DNA from 4 places in the Flammeovirga agarivorans genome. Region 1 is predicted to be linked to each of the others. Evidence: riboswitches for the same ligand, from Rfam matches in the RefSeq annotation. Region 1 holds a riboswitch; each other region holds the start of a gene.
The links. A riboswitch is a leader RNA that binds a small molecule or an ion and turns the genes downstream of it on or off. The one in region 1 is predicted to bind S-adenosylmethionine.
Positions count from the first base shown of each region.

Region 1 (3,376 bases):
GCCCATGCTTGAGTATCTTCGTCTAAATAAAGCATATCTAAAAGGTCTTGCGGCCAACCTTCACTTCTTAATCTTGTTAGCATTCTCCATGCAAGAACTTGAACAGCAGGATTTTCATTCCACATACTATCGTTAAGGCATCTCCAATGGTTCACATCCATCTGATCAGCATTATCAATTTGAGTTTGACAATTACTACATAAGTAAGCGTGGTCTGCTGTATCTTTAGATGACTTTGGTTCAACTAAGTAAGGAGATAAATTTTCAGTGGCACCACATAATTCACAGGTATTTCCACTTCTTTTTTCAAGTTCTTTATCTAAACTCATAATATATATTTGAATCTTTTTGAATGATAATCCGATCCTTTTTTAACAAAAGGTAAACAAATTTGCATAAAATTATTGAGGTAGCCTTTACTTGTAAACGATTATTAAAAAGACTATCTGAAGTAGTAGAACCATAAGTTATTTATTCATCCGTAAATGGGTTAGAAAACTTGGGGTCATTAAGGAAGGTTTCATCGGTTAACATTTTCAAGAAGCTTAATATAGCTTTCTTTTCTTTTTCTGTTAAATGCAATACGATTGGGTCTCCTGGAAAAATAGGCTCATTGCTTGCTTCTCTGATCAAAGGATCTAGTGTGGCACTCATCTCGATATGTTCATCGTAATGTTCTATAACTTCTTCAAGAGTCGAAAACCGTCCATCATGCATATATGGAGCTGTTACAGCAATATTTCTTAATGTTGGAGCTTTAAATTTGCCCTTGTCATAGATAGACCCACTTACCGTCATTAATCCATCTTTTAGTTCTTCATCATTGTCTAAACCATTATTGTGGAAACCACGAAATCCTTTGCCATCTCCAGAAGTTAGAATGTTTAGATGACAGTCACCACAGTTACCACCCCTTAAGTTCTGTGATGGTTCTGGGTGTGTGAAGAATAACTGTATACCCAATAATTCTTCTTCTGTAGGGGTATAGCTACCTTTTAGGTATTGATCATATTTTGAATTACTTGAGATTAATGTTCTTTCGAATTGAGCGATTGACATACCAATTCTTTCTTCTGTAATTTCTTCACTACCAAATACAATCTTAAATAGTTTAGGATATCTATCGTCAGAAGTTAAGCGTTCAATAACTTCTGGTAGTGTCATATCCATTTCCAAAGGATTTTCAATAGGTTCTAAGGCTTGTTGCTCTAAAGAGTTTGCTCTTCCATCCCAAAAGAATTTAGCTTGCCAAGGAGCATTTTGGATAGACATACTACTAAAAGTACCCACTCTACCGTGAATTCCTTCGGCTAATGCTTTTCCATCTGTAAATGCCAATTTTTGTTGATGACAAGTAGCACATGAAGTAGACTTATCTCTTGATAATTGGGTATCGTAAAATAACATACGTCCTAATTCAACACCAACAGTAGTTGTAGGGTTGTGATCTGGTAATGTATATTGTTTTCCAAAATGTGAAGGGAGTTCAAGAGGGTATGTTTCATTCTTGATCGCCTCTTTGTCTGATTCACAACTTGTAAGAAAAAGGAAAAGTATTAAAGAGTAACTACAGAATTTAATCGATTGCATGTTATTTAGGTTTGTAATCAATTTACAAAAAAATGCCGAAATATGATGATGAAGTTGAGCGTAATCATATTAATGGGTGAGACAGGAGTGTTAATGAATTGAAATTAATTGCTCGGAATAAATGTGTTTACTAAAATTGCACTGAAAACATCAAGAACCTTAAATGGTGCCAACCGAGCAAAGCAAGCCACGGTGGCAAAATCGATGTGGTCTGATTCTAAGACAAAATAAAAGCAGAATCCTCCCAATATCTTGATGTAGCTTGCAATTTAATACCACTTAAATGTGTAAACTAACATGCAAAAAGAACCTTTTGAATTGAATTTACAAGAATGCTATGCCATCTTAAAAGGAGGTTTTGTATCATCCTCTGAAGAAGTAAAGTTAAGAAGCTTAACGATGTTACAAGCTGAAAAACTATTAGGATTAAGAAATAAACAAGACCATTCTTCTCCTAAGTTTTATGGTAATTCACTTCTCTCTAAAATAGAAGAATACCTATCCAATAAGACTGAATAGGTATTTTTAGGTAAAGAAATATTTTTAAGTAGTCACACTATAGTATCTAATATTTTATTGGGTTTTTAAAACAAAAGTCTAATAGGCCGAAGATAGTCCTTTCGAACCTTACTGTCTGTTGACTGTGAGAATCGGTCGGATATATCTTGTGCAATAATTTGTATTTGATGGGACTTTCTCAGAAAAAGAATTCTTGTTTTAAAATACAAGGTTTTATTCTTACGCTTAAACCTTAATGTTGTATTCTGAGATAATCCTGTAGTTCTTGCTTTTTGGATTAAATCATAAAAAGAAGCATGATCCTCTTTTACAATTAAATCAGTGATCAATACTTTATTAGAGCCAAAGTATTGGGTCCAGACGATATTACTCAATTTAGTATTGTAAAAATCATCTATAGTGAGCATGATATCAAAAGCTGGAGATTCAGTATGTACAGAATAACTGTATACAGGTTGTGCTCTAGAAATATCTGTTTTATAGAAATTCTGTAGTATGATCTTTCTTAGTTCTCTGCATATAGGAGAAATTTCTAAAATAAAGTTCTTATCATAACCACTTTTTCTATCACATAAACCAATTAATCCAACTTGTCTGGAGTTATCATAGATAGGGATCAGTATATAAGAAAACCAAGACATTCCACTATTAAAACGTTCTTGATCGAAACTGAAAAATGGTACTCTTCTATGATACGATAATTTCAAATAACGATGTGCCTTTGATGGCGTTGATAATGGACCGTTCCCCATCATAGGGATACGGCCATGATTTTGGTTACATTCTATAAGTTGTTTATAGTTCGTTAAGTAATGTTGGTCTTCTACTAAACCTATGAAGCCATAACTACTCCCGGATAGCTTACAGAGTTGATGTATACTTTTGTGTAAGATCTCTAATTCGCCAACAGAATTGCTTCTGACCTGCTGAGAAATAGTATGTAGCATCTTCTTATACTGATCCTGAATAGTAGTGCTATAAGTCATAGATTGAATAGAATTTTAAAATTAGGTCTAACAGGAATTCACTTAAACAAACATCAATGTCTTATCAAAAGTTGATGGGGTAAAAAAAAGAGAAGTGAGGTTTCGTTACTTTTGTGATAATTTTAGACCAAATAATTATGACTTTTCATTTCATGTACTTTTTGAGTATGGTATTATTCTTATAGACAGTTGAATGATTTGTAATAAATAAAGAAAGTCACCCTTAGATTAGAGTGACTTTTGTGTTCTTGTCTAAATATTAAGACAAGGAAAATAATATG
Region 1 covers NZ_JABAIL010000002.1:306,599-309,974, reverse strand. The annotation lists gene HGP29_RS06050 (PhnA domain-containing protein) at 1-329, opposite strand, end outside; gene HGP29_RS06045 (cytochrome-c peroxidase) at 472-1,590, opposite strand; SAM-I-IV-variant riboswitch at 1,733-1,830, shown strand; gene HGP29_RS06040 (hypothetical protein) at 1,888-2,109, shown strand; gene HGP29_RS06035 (GAF domain-containing protein) at 2,175-3,095, opposite strand.

Region 2 (3,376 bases), on a different contig from region 1:
GACACCTTATGGGGTATTAGCGTTAATGACAATGGCGGTTGCTGAGAAAGGCCCTTCATTATTCTCCGATTTAGCCAAGTTTATCTTTGTAGCTTATTTCACTATGCTATTAATCTTTGTAATGCATTTAGTAGTACAAATGTTGAATGGAGTGAATCCGGTGAAACATTTGAAGAATTTAATGCCAGCAATCATTACCGGATTCTCAACACAATCTAGTGGAGCTACCTTACCTGTTACGATTAATTCTTTAGAAGAAAGAAATGGTGTTGATACTGAAACTGCAAATATTGCCGCATCATTGGGAACAACAATGGGTATGAATGCATGTGGAGCAATGTGGCCTGTATTTATGATCGTACTATCAGTGGGGGTAACGAATGCAATGGGAGGTAACTTGGCACTTTATTCACCAAGTGTTTTAATAACCATGTTTATTTCTGTTGTGATTTCTTCTTTTGGAATTGCAGGATTACCAGGAACGGCTTCATTTGCAGCAATAACAGCAATGACAATTATGGGTATAACACCAGAAGTTATGGGAATTGTCCTAACATTTGTACTTTCTGTAGATTCATTGATAGATATGGGAAGAACAGCTACAAATATATTTGGAGTATCTTCAGCTGCAACCTTCATTTCAAAGAGAGAAGGATTAATGGATATGGAAACCTTTAATAAAGAAAATTAAATATAAGATTCTAATTTATATGTAATTGGTTACATTTGTATTAGAATTATCCAAGAGTCTGTTTTCAATTATTGAGAATGGGCTCTTTTTTATTATTGACTTATTTTAAGTTGGTTGTATAAAGTGTTATTATTGTACTATTTATAGATTTTGTCGTAAATTGATGAACTATTCATCAAACAGCTCTGTTATAATATTAAATCGTATAAACGTTATCAGACATTGAAGACAGAATATAATTGTAAAGCTGCAAAATTTGATTTATCTCAACTACCAATAATTACACTAACTGTTACGAAAGAAGAGCCTAACGTTTCAGATATTGCAGAATATAGACAACTTAAGAACAAGATATTTACCCTTCTTGATATGGAAGTGGTAATGGTTGTAGATGTCTCTACTCTAAAATGGTTAAGTGCAGAGTCGAGAGTGGCATTCGGTTTAAGTTTGAGAGAAACAGAATCAAAATTTGATCACATTCTAAAAAAATCATTTATAGTGATACCGAATGTGGTGGGGAAGGTAATTGTTCAGGGTGTAAATATTATAGCTCGCCCAAAAATACCACAAGATATTTGTAGGACAATGGGGTCTGCACTAAGAAAAGCAGAAGCCTATTGTGATGTGTTTCTAGCTAAAGAAAGAAAAGTAATATAAATGAAGAGGTTGTTAATGTACTTAACAACCTCTTTTCTGTTCTTAAACGCCTCTTGCCTTTAAAACGTCTTGTAGAGCAAGTACCATCGTATGATTATGATGTGATACTGCTTGCTCATTGGCTGATTGAGCCAAGGTTTTTAATTCATCTGTAGTAAGTGATGAAAAGTGATCTAAAAATTGGATATATATATCTTGTGCTAAACTCATGATGTATTTTTTTAAATAGTTAAATAAAGAAAATTAAACTAACTCAAGCTGGTTGTTTCTAAGAGAAATATGTCGTTTTATCGACATTCTACCCCCTTTTATAATTAAAGGAGTTCCCTTGAAATTCCGTTGAGAAATGGCATCATTGAGTGCAGAAAGATAAGCACCTCTTGTGGAGGTCCATCCAAGATTTCCCACCTCTTTATTAAAAGAGTGGATGAGTTCATCATCTGAAAGTGATGATAACTTTTCGATACTGTTAAGATAAAAATCTTCTGTAAATGTCATAAAATAGCGTTTACGATGAAACATAAATTCATGACATCAAGAAAAATTTTGGAGAATGGTAAGGTAGGCGTTTTTGTCCATCCTACTGGACCACATCCATTCTACCACCGTGGCTAGTGCTCGGTTGGCATCCATTCAAGGATTCTTGATGTTGATACAAATTTAAAGGAATTAAATTATTTAATCCAAATCATTTTATAAAAATCTACTGATTTGGTAGAGTTTTATTTATTGGAGTATTGAAAAAGCATTTGTTTTCCTTTTCTAAAATAGATAGCATAGCATTTTGGCAAGAAGTAAATCAATGAGACTATATTGATCTTTTCTCTTTTTATAAAGTAATAAGTGATCAAAATAAAACCAATAAACTCAGTAAATAAAGAGGGAAGTACCGTACCTAATTCACCAAAAAAGTGAATGAAAAAGTAAGAAGAAACGATCAAAATACAACTGTTGAGTACGACTACATTGGTAGAATGTTGCGGTTTGCCAATAGCATTGGTATAACTACCAAAGAAGGCCCCTAATGGATTAAATAAGGAAGATAAGATTAAAATAACTAATAAGTAGTAGGCATCGGCATAGACTTCTCCATGTAAAAAGATAATAATTGGTTTAATCACTATCATGAAAATCAGAGATAAAGGCAGAATTAAAGAGTAGACTCTGACCAACGTCTTTTTGAATTCATTCTTAAATTTATTGAGCTGACCGCTTTCAAACAAGACCACAATTTTAGGATAGAAAATCAATTGAATAGAATTCCCTAAAGCGAGTATAATTATTAAATATCGTTGTGCTAATCCTAATACTGCTGTGACTTCTAATGATAATAATCCAGCCGAAATAAATAATGTCATTCTTGATGCTATCGTACCAAAAATCGCTTTTAATGTACCTTGTTTAGCATAGAATATAATTTGTTTAAAAGTCTTAGGGTTAAATTTACTTTTGATGATCTTAAATATGGGAAGTGTAGAAAGTGATAGGAAAAATACTACCGTATACATTCCGCTTAAACCCCATATTAGATCCTCTAATTTTGGTTGTTGAAGTTGCCATAAACCATAGCAAAGAAGACCCAAACAGATGATAGTAAATATATTGATCAGTACAGTTTTATGTAATTGTCTATTACTCTTATGAATGTTTTCTATCCATTTTAAACTATTATTAGTGATTGAGTAGATAGGGTAGAGGACCAATAAACTACTGATTTCAGGGAATAGATTAAATAAACCGACCGTTAAAATGATACTACCAATTATTCCTTCAATAAGTAATAAACTAACGAATACGGTTTTGAAGGATGAATATTGTACATCTGCTTCTTTTCCAGAAGAAAACTTGACTAATGAAGCATACAAAACACCTTCTCTAATATTAATAGAGACATTGTAAACCGCGAGGAATAAAAACCATTTTCCTACAACAGAAGCTTCAAATAAATGAGTGATAAATAATAGGAGAGAGTAATTAATAAATAATTCGCTTACTGTGATAGTAATCGAAGATAGAAAAGGTCTCTCT
Region 2 covers NZ_JABAIL010000007.1:294,252-297,627, forward strand. The annotation lists gene HGP29_RS21225 (dicarboxylate/amino acid:cation symporter) at 1-691, shown strand, start outside; gene HGP29_RS21230 (hypothetical protein) at 914-1,348, shown strand; gene HGP29_RS21235 (hypothetical protein) at 1,391-1,558, opposite strand; gene HGP29_RS21240 (hypothetical protein) at 1,592-1,846, opposite strand; SAM-I-IV-variant riboswitch at 1,906-2,003, opposite strand; gene HGP29_RS21245 (MATE family efflux transporter) at 2,071-3,376, opposite strand, start outside.
Region 2: linked by a shared signal. The riboswitch ahead of HGP29_RS21240 (hypothetical protein) and the one ahead of HGP29_RS06040 (hypothetical protein) in region 1 are both predicted to bind S-adenosylmethionine.

Region 3 (3,376 bases), on a different contig from region 1:
AATTATTGGCCTTGGAGCAATTGATCAATTTAAATTAGCTGATTCACCAGGTGAACCAACTGATGAGGATTATGAAGAAAACCTTTATATCTTAAATAATACTCCTGAGCAAAATCAATGGAATTATACTATAGGAGCTAAATATGAGCACTTTAGAGACAATTCAACATTTACATTTGTGGCGTCAAGAAACATGCTTACGAATAATCAGTTCAAATACCCGAACAACGATAGATCACAAAGTAAAATTTACGATTACAATTCAACAGAAGCTGAGAATAAATTTAGACTTGAAGGGTTAACTTTCACAAATACTGGATTTACTTTTTCATATGGTGTTAGTTATGAGTATGCTAATTATACTAACCAAACTTACCAAACATTATATGATTACTCCACTGGAGAATTAGAAACAATCAACTTTAATAGTGTACTACCTTTAAACAAATGGGGTGGATTTGCTACTGTTTCTAAAAAATTAGCTCAAGACAAAGTAACTTTATCATTAGGAGCGAGAGTAGATGCCAATGATTATTCTGATTCTATGAATAATTTATTAGATCAGTTTTCACCAAGATTTTCAGCATCGTATCAATTTACGCCTAGATGGAGTTTAAACTTCAACACAGGCATTTATTACCAATTACCTACTTACACCACGTTAGGATACAAAGAGGGTGAAGACTTTGTAAACAAGGACAATGGTTTATTATACATTAGAAACAAACAACTGGTTGGTGGTTTTGAATACAAGATTCCTGAAAAGAACTTAAAGTTTACAATTGAAGGGTTCCAAAAGTTATACGATCAATACCCATACTCTATCAACAATGAAATTTCATTAGCCAACTTGGGCGCTGATTTTGGAGTAATTGGATCTGAAGCTGTAACAAGTACATCAAAAGGTAGATCTATAGGTATAGAGTTTATGGCTCAACAAAAATTCTTCAAGGGTTTTTATGGTATTCTAGCCTATACTTACGTTCAGTCTGAATTTACAAATGCCGACCCTAACGTTTATGCTCCTTCTTCTTGGGACAGTAGAAATATTGTTAGTTTAACTGGCGGTAAGAAACTTAAGAGAAATTGGGAAATTGGTGCTAGATGGCTTTATTCAGGTGGCACACCCTATACCCCATATGATGTAGATGCTTCTATGGATAAACAAGTATGGGACGCAGAAAGAAGAGGCGTAAAAGATTATTCTCAAGTAAATACATTACGTTTATCAGCCAACCACCAATTAGATGTTAGAGTGGATAAATATTATTACTTCGACAAGTGGAGTTTAAATGTTTATTTTGATATTCAGAACATGTACGGGTATCAGTCTAAAGGACAACCAATACTTACTACAGAAGTAGATCAAAATGGAAATCCAGTCACTGATCCAAACGACCCTAGTAAGTACTCTCCGAAATATATCGAGACGACCAACGGAATTGTTCAACCTTCTATTGGAATCATAGTTGAGTTATAATATTTCTAAAAATACAGCTAAAAACCCTCGTTTTATTCAAATAAAAAAGCGAGGGTTTGTTTTTTATTAAATTCTCACTTTACTTTGAAGCATCATACCATTTACATCTAAGTAAGACGTAAGTGTTTATAAAGAAGAGGCCAGAGACTAGGCTCTAAGACCCTCTAGCAACCATCACAAAAGTGAAAAGGTGCTACATCCTAGCCTAAATTTTTAGGAGCTATAAGCAAATATCGGAACGTCTGAAAGGATCCTCCTTCTACTACACACACCAATATTTTGCATCCTAGATTAGGCTGATGTACATCTTCTCATCATTGCTTTTAATAGAACATCAATACCAATCTGAAAATACAATGCAAGAGCATTCTTTTACATATAATAATCAGTATGACCTTGAACTTGGGGAGAGCTTACCTGAATTCACACTGAATTACTTTACTGCTGGAAAAATGAAGAAAGATTTTTCCAATGTAGTTTGGGTTTGTCATGCATTAACCGGTAATGCGGAAGTGTTTGATTGGTGGAATGGTTTATTTGGCAATGACTGCATTTTTAATGAAAAAGATCATTTCATTATCTGCGTTAATGTTTTAGGATCATGTTATGGCTCAACAGGACCAACATCTGTCAACCCTGTTACTAATAAACCTTATTACAATGATTTCCCCAATATCACTATTAGAGACATTGTCGGTTCATTGGAGATTCTAAGAAATCATTTGGGTATTGATAAAATCAATACTCTTATTGGAGGTTCTTTAGGGGGACAACAAGCACTAGAATGGGCTGTTCAACAACCAAAATTAATGGACAACCTAATCATCTGTGCTACCAATGCAAGACATTCTGCATGGGGTATCGCTTTCAATGAAGCACAGAGAATGGCTATCGAAGCAGATCCTACATGGGGAGATAATGATGAAAATGCTGGTATTAACGGTCTAAAAGCGGCTAGAGCTGTTGCTATGCTTTCATACAGAAATTATAGCACTTACGAGGCTACTCAGACAGATAAAGACGATAACATTACAGATAATTATAGAGCCTCTACTTACCAACAATATCAGGGAGACAAGCTGACCAAACGATTTAATGCCTACTCATACTGGACACTTTCCAAAGCCATGGATTCTCATAACATGGGTAGAAATCGAAAGTCTTTAGAAGAAGCATTACAATCTATTGAAGCTTACACTCAAGTAATCGGAATTACAAGCGATGTTTTATTCCCAGTTTCGGAGCAAAGATATATCACTCAACACATTCCAAATGTAACTTATGAAGAGATTACATCCCTGTATGGACATGATGGATTTTTAGTAGAAACACATAAAATTGCTGGTGCAATTAGCTCATTCTTTAAGCAAAAGAGTAAAAAAAGAATTCTGTTATCAAATTAGGCACGCCTTTTGTTTTTTAGTAAATTGTAATAATCGAACTCCGATTTAACATTCTACTTAAAAGACAGAAGCAAAATGAACAATATTAAGAATAGATTCTTCACGACATTAGCATTGATCACTTTGGGTGCATTAGTTTTTTCATGTTCAAGCAGCTCAGGAAATGCATCTTCTTCTTACTTCCAAAAAGAAAGAAAAAAATACGAGGTGATGGATATGCACTCAGATTGCCCACAACTTGTAAAATCTAGAAGATAAGCTAGAACAAATACTTTATATTCAATCCTTTTTTCGTATTTAAATGAAAAAAGGATTTTTTCGTATTTATCATCAGGCTTTATTTAAACAAGAAATTTTTTTATCTAACACTTTTTATAGAAATCCCATTACGTATTTTCAATATGCAAAGAGACATTGAAATCGCAGAGCTAAGAAGGCTAACCCAATATATTGATGATAATTTTGACTATGATTTCAAAAACTACGCAATGTC
Region 3 covers NZ_JABAIL010000010.1:175,780-179,155, forward strand. The annotation lists gene HGP29_RS23750 (TonB-dependent receptor) at 1-1,480, shown strand, start outside; SAM riboswitch class I at 1,604-1,709, shown strand; gene HGP29_RS23755 (homoserine O-acetyltransferase family protein) at 1,837-2,883, shown strand; gene HGP29_RS23760 (hypothetical protein) at 2,959-3,141, shown strand; gene HGP29_RS23765 (CheR family methyltransferase) at 3,285-3,376, shown strand, end outside.
Region 3: linked by a shared signal. The riboswitch ahead of HGP29_RS23755 (homoserine O-acetyltransferase family protein) and the one ahead of HGP29_RS06040 (hypothetical protein) in region 1 are both predicted to bind S-adenosylmethionine.

Region 4 (3,376 bases), on a different contig from region 1:
ATTCAATGATACCGGGTGAGAAACACCAATTGCATAGGCAACTTGTACTAATGCTTCATCTGCGATACCTGCAGCTACTAAGTTTTTAGCGATATGTCTTGATGCATAAGCAGCAGATCTATCTACTTTCGAAGGATCTTTACCAGAAAAAGCACCACCACCGTGAGCACCTTTACCACCGTAAGTATCTACAATGATTTTACGACCAGTTAATCCAGCATCACCATGAGGACCACCAATAACAAACTTACCTGTTGGGTTGATGTGGAAAATTGTATTTGCATCAATCAACTCTGCAGGGATAACTGTAGGGATAACATGCTTCTTCACATCTTCAGCGATTTGTGCTAATGCTTCATCGTCTGAAACTCCAGGGAATTCATCGTGTTGCGTTGAAACAACAATAGTATGAACTCTCAAAGGAGTATTGTCTTCATTATATTCGATGGTAACTTGAGCCTTAGCGTCAGGTCTTAAGTAACCGATTAATTCTGGTTCATGCTTACGGATTTCAGCTAATCTTTTCACTAAGCCATGAGAGAAAGCCAAAGCCATTGGCATATAGTCTTCAGTTTCAGTTGTCGCATAACCGAACATCATACCTTGGTCACCGGCACCTTGTTCTTTGTCGACACCTTCTCCAACATTTACACCTTGAGCGATGTCTGGAGATTGACTATGTAGAGCTACTTGTACACCACAAGAGTGTGCTGCGAAGTAGTAATCTTCTTTGTTATATCCGATTTTATCAATTGTTTCCCTTACAACGTCAGGGATTTCAACGTATGCTTTTGTAGTAACTTCACCTGCGATTACAGCTAATCCAGTAGTTACCATAGTTTCACAAGCCACGCGAGAGGCAGGGTCTTGCTTTAACATAGCATCTAGAATCGCGTCTGAAATTTGATCAGCGATTTTATCAGGATGTCCTTCTGAAACGGACTCGGATGTGAATAAATACGTCATATTTTATATTCTGTTCTTAGAATCTACTTGAATTTAACATCCCATTGTGTGATGAAGTCTACATTATCACTATTTGGGATTTTGCCTTTATATATGAGTTCGGTTGAGCCTAAACGCTCTATTTCGTATGATTTAACTGTTTTAATTTCTCGGTTTAACATCCAGTGAAAACTATAATTTGCAGAGTCGATATGCTGAGTCATAATCGTATTGGCATCCGAAGATGATGGCATATGTTCTGTAATAAGCGTTTTCCAATCGACATTTCGTATCCATTCGGCCTTTCTTTTTTTCATTTTCAAAAAAGTGTCCTCATTTTTTTTGGCTCTGTCCAATTTTGATAGTGCACTATTTAAGGCATGGATGTCAACAAAGGCGAACCTAATTCCTAATTTCCAATGTGTAGTATCGATCACTGATCTACTATCATACACACCGGGAACGTTATCAAGTTCTTCTGCAATGAGCATCAAAGGTTTCTTAAATTGACTGGGTTGGAAAATGCTATTGCCCTCTGCATTTTTATAAGCAGACACAATATTTAGCAACTCTTTACTTTGTGAAAAATCAAACGTAAAAGAATAGTTTCCTTTTCCGTCTTCCATAATCTGAAGCTGCTCCTGTAATTCAAAGCAGCTAGTAAATACTGTTGATAAAATAATAATACAACAGTTGAGATAAATATTCCTAAAAGCCAATCAGTCTAAGATTAAATGTTAACCCAAGTACTTATCAATTTTAGACATTGTACTGATAGACAGTACTTAATGAAATTTTTCTGGAGATAAACTCATCTTTTCTCGAACACCTTCGAGTTGGGAGTTAGCACCTTGCTTTGAGGAGCGCAGGTTGCCAAGACTTCATTGGGCCCAATCCCTCTGCCTTTCTTGATAAGTAATGCGATGCAAATATAGATAATTGGTTTAAAGATCAATAGATTTCATGCTTTATTTTTTTTCAAATTTTATTAACACTGTAATCTAATATACTCACAAAGAGTGGAATAAATCGAATTTTTTTCAAAAAAAATAAAACTACAATTTTCTTCAGATTTGCTACAGATTTGAAATCTACTTTTGTGATATCATTTAAATTCGACTCAATTCATGTTCAGAAAAACTTCCACATTAATCGCATTTATAACTTTCATTATTGTTTCAGCAGCATATGCCAACGACCCAATTAAAAAAGGTATTATTCTAGGTAAGGTAAAAGAAGCAGGTAGTAATGTACCTGTAGAATATGCTACTGTAAGTATTTTTGATCAAGCATCACATACACTTATTGGAGGAACAGTAACGAACCTTGAAGGTATGTTTGTTGTGAAAAATATTCCTGAAGGAATGTTTACCGTTGAAATCTCTTTTATCGGTTTTCAGAAGAATATTATTGATGGTGTTGAAATAGGTAAACCCAATTATAAAGCAAACTTAGGAGAAGTGGAGTTGTCTACAGATGCAGAAGTTTTAGACGCTGTTGAAGTAGTAGGTACTCAAAATTCTGTGACTTATGATATCGATAAGAAAGTAGTTAATGTAGGAACTCAGTTTGCCGCAATGTCAGGAACAGCAGTAGATATCTTAGAAAATATTCCTTCAGTTACTGTAGATGGTGATGGTAATGTGAGTTTAAGAGGTAGTTCTGGATTTACTGTTTTAATTGATGGTAGACCTTCAGTATTAGATGCTTCTGAGGCATTACAACAAATTCCTGCTAGTACAATTGAAAATATAGAGTTGATTACAAACCCTTCTGCAAAGTATGATCCCGATGGTACTGCTGGTATTATCAACATCATTACAAAGAAAAATAAGTTAGAAGGTGTAAATGGTGTAGCCAACTTTAATGTGGGTAGGTATGGAAGAATTGGTGGAGACTTCTTACTAAACTTCAGAAAGAAGAAATGGAACTACTATATCGGAGCTAATTACAATAAGAGACCAGGTCCGGGTAGCTATAAATCTGAACGTAGAACTACTACAAATGATACCACTTCTTATGTGATTTCTGATGGAGAAAGAGAACGTACTTTTGAAGTAATGGGTATTCAAGCGGGTGCTGAATATTCTATTTCGGATAATGATTTCATTAAACTATCTGGTAGAGTTGGTGATTTTAAAATGTATGGTGGGATGGATGCGAATTTCTATGAATACCAACAAATTGGAGGAAGTGACCAACCGATCAACGAGACGGAATATATTTCTAGTGAATACTGGCAAAGAGGTGGTTTATACTACAGTGCAAACTTAGCTTATCAACATAAATTCAAAGATAAAAAAGGACATACTTTAGATGCTATGGTAGATTATGGCGGTAGAGATATGACCGAAAGCTCAATCAATGAGTTGTATCCAAAAGATGCAAGCGGAGTGATAGCAGAAAACCCAGCTTCAGGCCAGAGGTCTAC
Region 4 covers NZ_JABAIL010000001.1:676,963-680,338, forward strand. The annotation lists gene metK (methionine adenosyltransferase) at 1-966, opposite strand, end outside; gene HGP29_RS02825 (hypothetical protein) at 990-1,571, opposite strand; SAM riboswitch class I at 1,754-1,863, opposite strand; gene HGP29_RS02830 (TonB-dependent receptor domain-containing protein) at 2,073-3,376, shown strand, end outside.
Region 4: linked by a shared signal. The riboswitch ahead of HGP29_RS02825 (hypothetical protein) and the one ahead of HGP29_RS06040 (hypothetical protein) in region 1 are both predicted to bind S-adenosylmethionine.